3 regions of the Pseudomonas sp. A014 genome follow, and region 2 is predicted to be linked to each of the others. Evidence: predicted binding sites of a transcription regulator. Region 2 holds the regulator's gene; each other region holds the start of a gene.
The links. Region 2 encodes sigma-54, which starts transcription at its own class of promoters, with help from an activator protein. Its sites were predicted from a motif close to ANTGGCATNNANNTTGCTNT; they were not measured.

Region 1: the regulator sigma-54 is predicted to act here: its motif matches at 1,443-1,462, upstream of glnA (glutamate--ammonia ligase).
Region 3: the regulator sigma-54 is predicted to act here: its motif matches at 2,331-2,350, upstream of ACTYOL_RS08850 (CmpA/NrtA family ABC transporter substrate-binding protein).

The regions. Positions count from the first base shown of each region.
Region 1 is NZ_CP199001.1:5,567,909-5,572,681, forward strand. It holds gene thiI (tRNA uracil 4-sulfurtransferase ThiI) at 1-1,079, opposite strand, end outside; gene glnA (glutamate--ammonia ligase) at 1,560-2,966, shown strand; gene ACTYOL_RS25770 (chorismate mutase) at 3,118-3,660, shown strand; gene glnL (nitrogen regulation protein NR(II)) at 3,924-4,773, shown strand, end outside.
Region 2 is NZ_CP199001.1:1,087,710-1,092,482, reverse strand. It holds gene ACTYOL_RS05260 (KdsC family phosphatase) at 1-330, shown strand, start outside; gene lptC (LPS export ABC transporter periplasmic protein LptC) at 339-911, shown strand; gene lptA (lipopolysaccharide transport periplasmic protein LptA) at 898-1,422, shown strand; gene lptB (LPS export ABC transporter ATP-binding protein) at 1,423-2,148, shown strand; gene ACTYOL_RS05240 (RNA polymerase factor sigma-54) at 2,322-3,815, shown strand; gene hpf (ribosome hibernation-promoting factor, HPF/YfiA family) at 3,894-4,202, shown strand; gene ptsN (PTS IIA-like nitrogen regulatory protein PtsN) at 4,215-4,679, shown strand; gene rapZ (RNase adapter RapZ) at 4,682-4,773, shown strand, end outside.
Region 3 is NZ_CP199001.1:1,889,931-1,894,703, forward strand. It holds gene ACTYOL_RS08840 (nitrate/nitrite transporter) at 1-307, opposite strand, end outside; gene ACTYOL_RS08845 (ANTAR domain-containing response regulator) at 489-1,064, opposite strand; gene ACTYOL_RS08850 (CmpA/NrtA family ABC transporter substrate-binding protein) at 1,076-2,290, opposite strand; gene ACTYOL_RS08855 (quinone-dependent dihydroorotate dehydrogenase) at 2,419-3,441, shown strand; gene rmf (ribosome modulation factor) at 3,544-3,759, opposite strand; gene rlmKL (bifunctional 23S rRNA (guanine(2069)-N(7))-methyltransferase RlmK/23S rRNA (guanine(2445)-N(2))-methyltransferase RlmL) at 4,309-4,773, shown strand, end outside.

The DNA of each region.
Region 1 (4,773 bases), 1.5 Mb from region 2:
TGGCGCTTGGCATGGGTGGTCGGGTTCACCGAGATCACACCGCAGTATTCGGGCATGTGCTTGGCGAAATCGGCGGTGCCGATCTGGTAGGCGGTATTGATGATGTCCTGCTTGTGGCTGGCCAGCAGCGGACGCAGCACCAGCTTGTCGGTGGCCGAGTCGATGATCGCAAGGTTGGGCAGGGTCTGGCTGGAAACCTGCGAGATCGCCTCGCCGGTGACCAAGGCGTCGATTTCCAGGCGATCGGCCATGCGCGCCGCGGCACGCAGCATCATGCGCTTGAGCGTCACGCCCATATAGCTGTTGTCGACCTTGCCGAGAATCTCGCCGACCACTTCCTCGAACGGCACGCTGATGAACAGCACGCGCTGGCTGCTGCCGTATTTCTTCCACAGGTAGTGCGCAACTTCCATCACGCCCAGCTCGTGGGCACGGCCACCGAGGTTGAAGAAGCAGAAGTGGGTCATCAGGCCGCGGCGCATCATCTGGTAGGCCGCCACGGTGGAGTCGAAGCCACCGGACATCAGCACCAGCGTCTGCTCCAGCGCACCCAGCGGGTAGCCGCCGATGCCGTTGTGCTGGTTGTGGATGACGTACAGGCGCTGGTCGCGGATTTCGATGCGCACCATCACTTCGGGGGTCTTCAGGTCGATGCCGGCGGCGCCGCACTGCTGGCGCAGCTGGCTGCCGACGTAGCGGTCGACGTCCATCGAGGTGAAGTCGTGGTGGCCGCCGCGCTTGCAGCGTACGGCGAAGCGCTTGCCGGCCAGCAGGTGACCGAAGTGCTGCCTGCATTTGTCGACGATGTCGTCGAAGTCGCCCAGCGGATACTCCTGCACCTGCAGGAAGTGGGTGATCCCTGGGGTGCAGGTCAGGCGTTCGATCATCTCGCGCTGGACTTTCTCGTCGTCGATGCGGGTGACCACCTCGAGATTATCCCAGACACCATCGACCACGAGCTCCGGATCCAGATCCTTGAGCACGTTGCGGATGTTCTTGCCGAGCTGGCGGATGAAGCGCTTGCGCACCGGCCGGCTCTTGATGGTGATCTCTGGGAAGACTTTGACGATAAGTTTCATTGGGTTAACAGCGCGCCCGGGGCCTGCCGAAAATGAGGGGCGCGAATTATAGCGGAAATGGCTCGAGGTTTGAGCAACTTTTGATCAGAGGTTTGTTCGAGGGCTTTCCAGGCGGGATTGATGGAGCCTGCAAAGGCCCTTTCGCGGGTAAACCCGCTCCCACAGGATCTGCGCCAACCGGTAACCCGTGGGAGCCGGCTTGCCCGCGAAGAGGCCCTCAAAAAACGCATCACATCCAAATAAGCGCACCAAAATGACGCATTAACGCGAGTAAATGCCTTTTATGAGTGCACTGCCCCACTCACTTCCCTCGCCAAACGCCCGCAAACGCCCACTTTCACGGTGCCCTCGCCATTTTCGGGCACTGGCATGCAATTTGCTCCCTTGTGATGCAGGTAAGCTTGGCCGACTATCCGCGCCCGGCGACACCCTTTTTCCAGGGCAGCGGCCAAGCGCACCCTAGACCATCCGGAGGACAACATGTCGAAGTCGGTTCAACTCATCAAAGATCATGACGTCAAGTGGATTGATCTGCGTTTCACGGACACCAAAGGCAAACAGCACCACGTCACCATGCCGGCTCGCGATGCGCTGGATGAAGACTTCTTCGAAGCTGGCAAGATGTTCGACGGCTCCTCCATCGAGGGCTGGAAAGGCATCGAAGCTTCCGACATGATCCTGCTGCCGGACGACTCGTCCGCCGTGCTCGACCCGTTCACCGAAGAGCCGACCCTGATCCTGGTCTGCGACGTGATCGAGCCGTCCACCATGCAAGGCTACGACCGCGACCCACGCGCCATCGCCAAGCGTGCCGAAGAGTTCCTGAAGACCACCGGCATCGGCGACACCGTGTTCGTCGGCCCAGAGCCTGAGTTCTTCATCTTCGACCAGGTCAAGTTCAAGTCGGACATCTCCGGCTCGATGTTCAAGATCTACTCCGAACAAGGCTCCTGGATGACCGACCAGGACGTCGAAGGCGGCAACAAGGGCCACCGCCCTGCCGTCAAAGGCGGCTACTTCCCGGTTCCGCCGTGCGACCACGACCACGAAATCCGTACCGCCATGTGCAACGCCATGGAAGAAATGGGCCTGGTCATCGAAGTTCACCACCACGAAGTGGCGACTGCCGGCCAGAACGAGATCGGTGTGAAGTTCAACACCCTGGTCACCAAGGCTGACGAAGTCCAGACCCTGAAGTACTGCGTGCACAACGTTGCCGACGCCTATGGCAAGACCGCAACCTTCATGCCGAAGCCACTGTACGGCGACAACGGCTCGGGCATGCACGTTCACATGTCGATCTCCAAGGACGGCAAGAACACCTTCTCCGGCGAAGGCTATGCCGGCCTGTCCGACACCGCCCTGTACTTCATCGGCGGTATCATCAAGCACGGTAAGGCCCTGAACGGCTTCACCAACCCGGCTACCAACTCCTACAAGCGTCTGGTACCAGGCTTCGAAGCCCCAGTCATGCTGGCCTACTCGGCCCGCAACCGCTCGGCCTCGATCCGTATCCCTTACGTTTCCAGCCCGAAAGCCCGCCGCATCGAAGCGCGCTTCCCGGACCCGGCTGCCAACCCGTACCTGTGCTTCGCTGCACTGCTGATGGCCGGCCTGGACGGTATCCAGAACAAGATCCACCCAGGCGATGCCGCCGACAAGAACCTGTACGACCTGCCGCCTGAAGAGGCCAAAGAGATCCCACAGGTTTGCGGTAGCCTGAAAGAAGCCCTGGAAGAGCTGGACAAGGGCCGTGCGTTCCTGACCAAGGGCGGCGTGTTCTCCGACGACTTCATCGACGCCTACATCGAGCTGAAGTCCGAAGAAGAGATCAAGGTCCGTACCTTCGTTCACCCGCTGGAATACGACCTGTACTACAGCGTTTGATGTGCGCGGCGCCTGCGCCGTGACCGTCTAGAGAACGGCCTCCTTCGGGAGGCCGTTTGCGTTTTCACATCCAGAATTTACAGAACCTTCCTACTAGAAGGTTAGTAAAATTGCTGCGAGACTCAGAGGCTCCAACCCCATGGAGACTCCCATGCGTCGTTCATTTATCACCTTCTCCTGCATCGCAGGGCTGTCCGCTTGCGTGAATGCCAACGAGCCCCGCTCCCCCTTCGATCCCCTGCTCGACAGCATCGAACAGCGACTGGAAATCGCCCAGGCTGTCGCACTGCATAAATGGGATCGCCACCAACCGGTTCAAGACAGCCCACGTGAGCAACAGGTACTGGCCAAGGTCGGCCAGGCAGCCAGTGCACATCGATTGAGCGCCGACCGTGCCGAACAGTTCTTTGCCGATCAGATAGAAGCCAACAAGCTCAGGCAGTACCACCTGCTCAACCAGTGGCACCTGCAACATCAAGCGCCTGATATTCCGCGCCAGGACCTCGCCAGCGAGATCCGCCCCATACTGGATCAGCTCCAGGACCGATTGCTCGATGCACTGGCCGAGTTCGACCAGCAACGTCCGCAGCGCTGCAGTGAAGCCCTGGCTGAAGCAATTGCATCGAGAACTACCGATGCCCCGCGTCGCCTGTTCCTGATCAGGGCTACCGCCAACCTGTGCCAACGCCCCTGACGCTCTATGCTCTATATTGGTGCACAAAACCGCTGAACGCCCCGCAATGCACCCCAAATTAGGTCAGGAGAATCGGTAAACCAGGCTTTTCTGAGCCGATTTTGCGCATATCCAGCGCTTTATCGGGCAATTCCGCTTCTTTTCGGAGCCTTGGTTTGTTTCTTGCATTTTCAGGCTATCAGCGGATTACCAGCGTGCCCGCCCCTGGTCGAGCCAGGGGCGCCATGTGCCAGAACAGCGCCAAAAGAGGTCAACCACGCACCATGACCATCAGCGATGCACAGCACCGTCTGCTCCTGGACAACCTGACCACTGCCACCTTGCTGCTCAACAGCGACCTGCGCCTTGAGTACATGAACCCGGCAGCGGAAATGCTCCTGGCCGTCAGCGGCCAGCGCAGCCATGGCCAGTTCATCAGTGAGCTGTTCACCGAATCGACCGAGGCGCTCAATTCCCTGCGCCAGGCCGTGGAACAGGCGCACCCGTTCACCAAGCGCGAAGCCCAACTGACCTCGTTGACCGGCCAGAGCATCACCGTCGACTACGCCGTGACGCCGATCCTGCACCAGGGCAACACCCTGCTGCTGCTCGAAGTCCACCCGCGCGACCGCCTGCTGCGCATCACCAAGGAAGAGGCGCAACTGAGCAAGCAGGAAACCACCAAGATGCTGGTGCGCGGCCTCGCCCACGAGATCAAGAACCCGCTCGGCGGCATCCGTGGCGCAGCGCAGTTGCTGGCCCGCGAGTTGCCCGAAGACGGTCTGCGCGACTACACCAACGTCATCATCGAAGAAGCCGACCGCCTGCGTAACCTGGTCGACCGCATGCTTGGTTCGAACAAGCTGCCGTCGCTGTCGATGACCAACGTGCACGAAGTGCTCGAGCGTGTCTGCAGCCTGGTGGAGGCCGAAAGCCAGGGCGGCATCACCCTGGTGCGCGATTACGACCCGAGCCTGCCGGACGTGCTGATCGACCGCGAGCAGATGATCCAGGCCGTACTCAATATCGTGCGCAACGCCATGCAGGCAATCAGCGGGCAGAACGAACTGCGCCTGGGCCGCATCACCCTGCGCACCCGCGCGGTGCGCCAGTTCACCATCGGCCATGTGCGCC
Region 2 (4,773 bases):
ACCCCCGTGGTCGAGCGCAGGGCAAAGAACCTGGGCATTCCACACCTGTTCCAGGGCCGCGAAGACAAGCTGGTGGTGCTGGACGGCCTGCTCGCCGAGCTGGGCCTGAGCTACGAGCAGGTCGCCTACCTGGGCGACGACCTTCCCGACCTCCCGGTAATCCGCCGGGTGGGCCTGGGCATGGCCGTGGCCAATGCCGCGACCTTCGTCCGCGAGCACGCCCACGGCGTCACCCAGGCACGCGGCGGCGAAGGCGCAGCCCGCGAGTTCTGTGAACTGATCATGCAGGCCCAGGGTACCCTGGACGCTGCCAACGCCCATTACCTGTAGGCCACGCCATGCTCAGCAAGAAACTTCGAAATGCCGTGCTGCTGGCAGCCATCGCTGCGCTGCTGGTGGCGGTCGGCTACTGGAACATCAGCCCCGAGAGCTTCCTCGACAAGCCCACGGCCCAGGTCGACGAAAGCGCCATCGACTACTATGCGATCAACGCCCACAGCGTACAGTACCTGCCCGACGGCAGGCTGCAATACGAGATGACCGCGGACAAGGTCGAGCACCTGAAGGCCAGCGAAGTCACCCTGGTGACCACGCCAGACATGCACATCTACCGTGGGACAGCTTTCCCATGGCACGTGCAGAGCGTGCGCGCCGAGGTCAACCCGGACGGTACCGAGGTCGAACTGATCGACAACGTGCGGATCGCCCGCACCGACGAAAAACAACGCGACACCCTGATCACCAGTAGCCGCATGACGGTGTTCCCGCAGAAGCAATATGCGCAGACCGCCCAAGCCGTTAGAATCGACGGCGCCGGTGGCACGACTACGGGTGTAGGAATGAAAGCATATTTGGAAGACGGCAGGATGGACCTGCTGTCCAACGTAAGAGGACAGTATGAGGCTCGTTAAAACCCTCCCCCTTTTGCTCAGCCTGAGCGCAGCACTGGGAAGCGCGAGCGCCTTGGCCCTGCCGAACGACCGTGACCAGCCAATCCGCATCCAGGCGGACAACGCGCATCTGGACGACAAACAGGGCGTTGCCACCTACACCGGCGATGTGATCATCACCCAGGGCTCGATGATGATCAAAGGCAACACCGTGACCATGACTCGCGCCGCCTCGGGCGACATCGACGTCGTGACCTCGGTGGGCAACCTGGCCTACTTCGAGCAACAGCAGAGCGCTGCAAAACCCGACAAGATGAAGGGCTGGGCCGTCACCATCCAGTACCAGGCGCAGAAGGATATCGTCATCCTCACCGACCGCGCCAAGGTCGAGAACGAAGGCAACACCACCGAAGGCGAGAAGATCGTCTACAACACCAAGACCCAGGTGGCGACCGCTGGCCGTGGTGGTAACGTGACCGCACCTCGTCAGCGTATCGACATGGTGATCCAACCGAAGAAAAAGGCCGAGTAAATGGCAACCCTCAAAGCCCAGCACCTGGCCAAGAGCTACAAGGGCCGCCAGGTCGTCCGCGACGTCAGCCTGTCGATCGACAGCGGCCAGATCGTCGGCCTGCTCGGCCCCAACGGCGCCGGCAAGACCACCTGCTTCTACATGATCGTAGGGCTGGTCCAGGCCGACCAGGGCCGCGTGCTCATCGACAGCAACGATGTCAGCCATCAGCCCATGCATGGCCGGGCCCAGGCAGGCATCGGCTATCTGCCGCAGGAAGCCTCGATCTTCCGCAAGCTGTCGGTCGCCGACAACATCATGGCCATCCTCGAGACACGCAAGGACCTGGACCGCGAGGGACGGCGCAAGGAGCTGGAAAGCCTGCTGCAGGAGTTCCATATCAGCCACATCCGCGACAACCTCGGCATGAGCCTGTCCGGTGGCGAACGCCGTCGCGTCGAAATTGCCCGCGCCCTGGCGACTGCGCCGAAATTCATCCTGCTGGACGAACCCTTCGCCGGCGTCGACCCGATTTCCGTGGGTGATATCAAACAGATCATCCACCATCTGAAGGCCAAGGGCATCGGCGTACTGATCACCGACCACAACGTGCGCGAAACCCTCGACATCTGCGAGACCGCCTATATCGTCAACGATGGTCAACTGATCGCCGAAGGCGACGCCGAGACCATCCTGGCCAACCAGTTGGTCAAGGAAGTCTACCTGGGCCACGAGTTCCGACTCTGACGCCCGGGAGCTGCCTGGAGCATTGGAAATGCCTGGTGAAACGGGCTTAAGTGTTACAGTGCTCTAGGCAAACGCTACAATTTCAGGCATATAACTTGCTTAAGATTTGGCGCTCCGGCGCCCTGTAGTGGATGGCGCATGCGCGCCGGCGAACAAGGTATTAAGCCCCAGCCATGAAACCATCGCTCGTCCTAAAAATGGGCCAGCAACTGACGATGACCCCGCAGTTGCAACAGGCCATCCGTCTGCTCCAGCTCTCCACCCTGGACCTCCAGCAGGAAATCCAGGAAGCGCTGGAGTCCAATCCGATGCTCGAACGTCAGGAAGACGGCGACGACTTCGACAACAGCGATCCAATGGCGGAAAACGGCGAAAGCAAACCTGCCGCCGAAGCCCAGGACAACAGCTTCCAGGAAACTACCGTCAGCACGGAAAACCTCGAAGAAGGCGAGTGGAACGAGCGCATCCCCAACGAATTGCCGGTCGACACGGCCTGGGAAGACATCTACCAGACCAGCGCCAGCAGCCTGCCCAGCAACGATGAAGACGAGTGGGACTTCACCACCCGCACCTCTGCCGGCGAAAGCCTGCAGAGCCACCTGCTGTGGCAGCTCAACCTGGCACCGATGTCCGACACCGACCGCCTGATCGCGGTCACCCTCATCGACAGCATCAACGACCAGGGCTACCTGGAAGACAGCCTCGAGGAAATCTGCGCCGGATTCGATCCCGAGCTGGACATCGAGCTGGATGAAGTCGAAGCGGTGCTGCACCGCATTCAGCAATTCGAGCCGGCCGGCGTCGGCGCCCGCAACCTGGGCGAATGCCTGCTGCTGCAACTGCGCCAGCTGCCGGCGAGCGTGCCGTGGATGGCCGAGGCCCAGCGCCTGGTTACCGACTACATCGACCTGCTCGGCAGCCGCGACTACAGCCAGCTGATGCGTCGCATGAAGCTCAAGGAAGACGAGCTGCGCCAGGTCATCGAGCTGGTGCAAAGCCTCAATCCGCGCCCAGGTTCGCAGATCGAATCCAGCGAGCCGGAGTACGTGATCCCGGACGTCATCGTACGCAAGGACAGCGACCGCTGGCTGGTCGAATTGAACCAGGAGGCCGTGCCTCGCCTGCGAGTCAATCCGCAGTATGCAGGCTTCGTCCGCCGCGCCGACACCAGCGCCGACAACACCTTCATGCGCAACCAGCTGCAGGAAGCGCGCTGGTTCATCAAGAGCCTGCAAAGCCGCAACGAGACGCTGATGAAAGTGGCCACGCAAATCGTCGAACATCAGCGCGGCTTCCTCGATCATGGCGACGAAGCCATGAAACCGCTGGTGCTGCACGACATCGCCGAAGCGGTAGGCATGCACGAATCGACCATTTCGCGGGTCACCACACAGAAGTACATGCACACCCCCCGTGGCATCTACGAATTGAAATACTTTTTCTCGAGCCATGTGAGCACCGCCGAAGGCGGCGAATGCTCGTCTACGGCGATCCGCGCGATCATCAAGAAACTGGTGGCCGCGGAAAATCAGAAAAAGCCATTGAGTGACAGCAAGATCGCTGGTTTACTGGAGGCACAAGGCATCCAGGTAGCCCGCCGCACCGTCGCCAAGTACCGCGAATCGCTGGGGATTGCCCCGTCGAGCGAGCGCAAGCGATTGATGTAGCGCCGGGATGTGCCACAGCGTTTCAGTGGCAGGTGCAATACCTGCCTCTTTATGCACGGGCAACAAAGGAGAAGCTGTATGCAAGTCAACATCAGTGGCCAGCATGTAGAAGTCACCCAACCACTGCGCGAATACGTGCTCGAGAAGCTCGCCCGCGTGGAAGGACATTTCGACAAGATCACCAATGCAACGGTGATCATGAAAGTCGAAAAGCTGCAGCAGAAGGTTGAAGCGACACTCCAGATTCCCGGCGGCGAAGTGGTCGCCAACGCTGAACACCAAGACATGTATGCCGCGATCGACGCACTGGCTGACAAGCTCGACCGCCAACTGAAAAAACACAAGGAAAAACAGCAAAGCCTGCTGCAAGGTGCAGCTGCCCGCTGATCCCCCTCATCCATGATCCGACTTGAAACCATCCTGACCCCCGGCCGTTCCCTCGTGAACGTGCCGGGCGGCAGCAAGAAGCGCGCCCTGGAAAAGGTCGCCAACCTGATTGCCGAGCAAGTACCTGAGCTTGCGATGCAAGACGTCTTCGAAAAGCTCATCGCTCGCGAAAAACTGGGCTCCACCGGTTTCGGTAATGGCATCGCCATTCCTCATTGCCGCCTGGAAGGTTGTACTGCCCCCGTCAGCGCCCTGCTGCATCTGGACGCTCCCATCGACTACGACGCCATCGACGGCGCCCCCGTGGACCTGCTGTTCGTGCTGCTGGTCCCGGAAGCGGCCACCGATGCCCACCTCGAACTGCTGCGCCAGATCGCCAGCATGCTCGATCGCAAGGAAGTCCGTGATCGCCTGCGTGCCGCCGACAGCAGCGAAGCCCTCTACCAGGTAGTCCTGGACGCACAGAACGAGCACTGAACATGCGCCTGATCATCGTCAGCGGCCGGTCCGGCTCCGGCAAGAGCACCGCGCTCGATGTGCTGGAAGACAACGGCTACTACTGCATCGACAA
Region 3 (4,773 bases), 800 kb from region 2:
CGTAACTGTGGATGCCCATGAACCAGGCGCAGGCCAGGGCGACGATTACCACGACCTGGCCGATCAGCCCGGCAGTCTTGGGAGACAGTCGGTCGACCAGCATGCCCATGATAAAGCGCAATATGGCACCGGCCAGGATCGGTGTTGCGACCATCAGGCCCCGTTGCTGGGCAGTCAGCTGCAGGTCGGCGGAGATCTGCACCGCCAAGGGACCGAGCAGGTACCAGACCATGAAGCTCAGGTCGAAGTAGAGGAAGGCAGCAAACAGCGTAGGCACATGCCCGGATTTCCAGAAGCTCGTATTCATTGAACACCTCGCGCGGCTTGCAACGGTTGTCATGCCCTGCCTGCGCAGGGCGCAAATGAAAAAGACGTCGCTACCCGGTCCATCAGCGTGGAGGGGAGAGCGACGTCTTTGTCGGGATGATGTGGCAACCGCCGTTGGCTACCTGAGCTATTGGCTGAGCAAGAGCCGGGCCAACATCGACTCAGCCAAGCATCTCGGACATGGCGATGATCTGCTCGGCCACCTGAATCAGCTTCTGCTGACGGCTCATGGCCTGGCGACGCATCAGGGTGTAGGCCTGCTCTTCATTGCAGTCCTTCATCTTCATCAGCAGGCCCTTGGCCTGTTCGATGCGCTTGCGTTCGGCCAATTGCTGGTCGCGAGCCAGCAGCTGCGCCTTGAGCGCCTGGTCGCTCTCGAAGCGGGCCATGGCCACGTCGAGGATCGGCTGCAGGCGCGCTGCATGGATGCCTTCGACGATGTAGGCGCTGACGCCGGCCTGGATCGCCTGGCGCATCACCCCCGGATCATGCTCGTCGGTGAACAGCACGATGGGCCGTGGCTGGTCGCGACTGACCAGCACCACCTGTTCCATCACATCTCGACCCGGTGACTCGGTATCGATCAGCACGACATCCGGACGCACCGTTTCGACGCAGGTAGGCAGGTCGATGGTCAGCCCCGGCGCCTCGATCACATCGAAGCCAGTTTCGATCAGGGCGGCCTTGAGGCGACCGACCTTCTTCTCGGTATCATCGATCAGCAGAATACGCAGCATGGTGGCCACCTTCACGAACCAACCCGCATGTGCGGGGCGTCATCCAGGGCGTGCAGGCGGAAACTGCGGGCATAGGCATGGGGGTCGCTGCCGTCCCAGCGGATGCCGTCGATCAGCAGGCTGCTGCGCATCGGCGCATCGGCGCAGGGTACGCCCACGGCCTGGGCTGCTTCACGGTACAGCGCCAGTTGTTGCACACGCGTGGCCACCGCCAGGTAGTCCGGATCCTCGCGCAGCAGGCCCCAGCGTCGGAACTGGGTCATGAACCACATGCCGTCGGACAGATAGGGCAGGTTCGCCCGACCTTGGTCATGCACGCGCAGGGCGTGACGATCCTGCCAGCGGTTGCCCAGCCCGTCGTGGTAGTCGCCGAGCAGGCGCGGTTCGATGTTGCTGGCTGGCGTATCCAGGTAGGCCCTGCCGCTGAGCAGTTGCGCCGTGCCTCGGCGATTTTCCGCGCTTTGCTCGATGAAACGGCTGGCGGCGAGTATCGCCTTGATCAGTGCGCGGGCGCTGTTGGGGTAGTGCTCGACGAAAGCGCGGGTGCTGGCCAGAACCTTTTCTGGATGGTCCGGCCAGATCGATTGACTGGTTGCCAGGGTGAAACCCTGGTTCTGCCCCACGGCGTCTGCCGACCAGGGCTCGCCGGCACAGAAGCCATCAATGCGCCCGGCCTGCAGGTGCGCGACCATCTGTGCCGGTGGCACCACCACGCTGTCGACATCGTGCAACGGGTGGATGCCCTGGCTGGCCAGCCAGTAGTACAGCCACATGGCGTGGGTGCCGGTGGGAAACGTCTGGGCGAAGGTCAGGCGTGCGCCACGCTGGTGCACCAGCCGTGCCAGTGCTTCAGGGCTGGTCACGCCCTTGCGCTGCAGTTCCGGGGAAAGGTTGATGGCCTGGGCATTCTGATTCAGGCCCATGAGCACCGCCATATCATTGGCCACGGCACCGCCCATGCCCAGGTGCATGGCGTAGACCAGCCCGTACAGGCAGTGGGCAGCATCCAGTTCGCCGCTGGCGAGTTTGTCTCGGGTCCCGGCCCAGGAGGCCTGACGCTGCAGATTGAGGGTCAGACCCTGGAGCTGGGCGAAGCCCTGCGTGGCCGCGACCACCACCGAGGCGCAGTCGGTCAGGGCCATGAAACCGATGTTCAGGCTGGGTTTCTCGGGGGCATCGCTGCCGTTGACCCAGGCCAAGGGTGTTGTCGGAGGGGCTGTGTTCACGAAATATCCTCACCCGTACCGATCGGGTTGCCAGCGCTTCGAAGCAACCCATGTGCCAAGGCCCTGTCGCGCGGACGGCGCGCTGGCTATAATCGCATCCCTCACTCACCCCCGAGTCCTGCCTGCCCATGTATACCCTGGCCCGCCAGCTGCTGTTCAAGCTTTCCCCGGAAACCTCCCACGACCTGTCGCTCGACCTCATCGGCGCCGGTGGCCGCCTTGGCCTCAATGGCCTGCTGTGCAAGCGCCCGGCCTCGGTGCCGGTGACCGTCATGGGCTTGAACTTCGCCAACCCCGTGGGCCTTGCCGCAGGCCTGGACAAGAACGGCGCGGCGATCGATGGCTTCGCCCAGCTCGGCTTCGGCTTCGTCGAGATCGGCACTGTCACCCCACGACCCCAGCCTGGCAATCCGAAGCCACGGTTGTTCCGCCTGCCGGAAGCGACTGCGATCATCAACCGCATGGGCTTCAACAACCTGGGTGTGGATCACCTGCTGGAACGGGTGCGCGCGGCGCGTTATGACGGCGTGCTGGGCATCAACATCGGCAAGAATTTCGACACGCCAGTCGAGCGTGCCCAGGACGACTACCTGATCTGCCTCGAAAAAGTCTACACCCAGGCCAGCTACATCACGGTCAACGTCAGCTCGCCCAACACTCCCGGGCTGCGCAGCCTGCAATTCGGTGATTCGCTCAAGCAACTGCTCGACGCGCTGGCCGAGCGTCGTGAACAGCTGGCGAGCGAGCACGGCAAACGCGTGCCGCTGGCGATCAAGATCGCACCGGACATGAGCGATGAGGAAACCGCGCTGGTGGCGGCAGCCCTGGTCGAGTCGGGCATGGATGCGGTAATCGCGACCAATACCACTTTGGGTCGCGAAGGGGTCGAAGGGCTGCCGTTCGGGGGCGAGGCGGGTGGGTTGTCCGGCGCGCCGGTGCTGGAGAAGAGCACTCACATCGTCAAGGTGCTGGCTGCTGAGCTGGGCGGCAAGTTGCCGATCATCGCTGCGGGCGGGATCACCGAAGGTCGCCATGCCGCCGAGAAAATCGCAGCCGGTGCGAGCCTGGTGCAGATCTATTCAGGCTTCATCTATAAGGGCCCTGCACTGATTCGCGAAGCGGTGGATGCAATTGCGGCGCTGCCCCGCTAACAAAGACGCGGCCCAATAAAAAGGGCCCCTTCAAGGGGCCCCTGGGCCGCAGCCCGCCGCCCGGATGGGGCGTGCATGGTGACTCGAATTCAGTGTCCTCGTTCAGCCAACGGCGTGATTTTCGTTGAGTCTCTGGATGCCAGCGGTGCCGGTCATGCCGTCCCAGTTGTCGCCGCGACCTTCACGCCAACCGTTGATCCATGCCTGGCGAACGGATGGCAGATTGAAGGGGCAAAGTTCGCGGGATTTGCCGGTTACCCCGTATTGGTAGCCACGTGAATATGCTCTTTCCAACGGATCACGCTTAAGTCTTCTCATAGGGTGTTGCCCTCACTTGTTGACTGTAATGTCCCGTCGGCCTCTCCGAGGCCGGGCAGAATCTTTCTGCCGGTTTTGCGCTCGCTGCCGGCGTGGCGAGCTGAAAGTGCCGCCTCGTTGCGAAGCGGCCTGAGGTCAGTTCTAACCAATGCGGGTCACAGTGTGAATGATCAATTTGTCATAAGGACGTAACCTTTCCAGGGGTGAGGGGATAAGTAAATAAATGCGACTCAACCTTGTTTAGGTTTTGTCCCGCTATGATGAGGGTTTGCCGATGATTGAAATCATTTGGCCATTGGCGCCATCGAACTGACGCAACATCTGGTAATGCGACGAAGGGTCACATCGATGCCTTCGTTAGACGAAATTTTCACACTGCCCGACGATCCAACCACCTTGCGCCAGCCGGCGCTGGATGTCGATCGGGTGGCCCGGTTTGCCGAATGATCGGCACGCCACCCGGATACCTGCTGGAAGGGTATCCGGCAAACTCAGGCAACAGCGATGCGTCGCGTTGCCAGCACACAGCCCAGAGGCTCTGGAATCTACATGTCGGACTCACTCGAACTCTATCTCACCTGCCCCAAAGGCCTGGAAGGGCTGCTTGCGGAAGAAGCCCGCGGCCTGGGCCTGGCCGACGTGCGCGAGCACACCTCGGCGATCCGCGGCGCGGCCGACATGGAAACTGCCTACCGGCTGTGCCTCTGGTCGCGCCTGGCCAACCGCGTGCTGTTGGTGGTCAAGCGCTTCGCCATGAAAAACGCCGACGACCTCTATGATGGCGTGCACGGTGTCGACTGGCAGGACCACCTGGCCGCCGACGGCACCCTGGCGGTGGAGTTCAGTGGCCATGGATCGGGCATCGACAACACCCACTTCGGTGCGCTCAAGGTCAAGGACGCCATTGTCGACAAGCTGCGCAACCGTGAAGGCCAGCGCCCATCCGTGGACAAGATCGACCCTGACCTGCGTGTACACCTGCGCCTGGACCGCGGTGAAGCCATCCTGTCCATC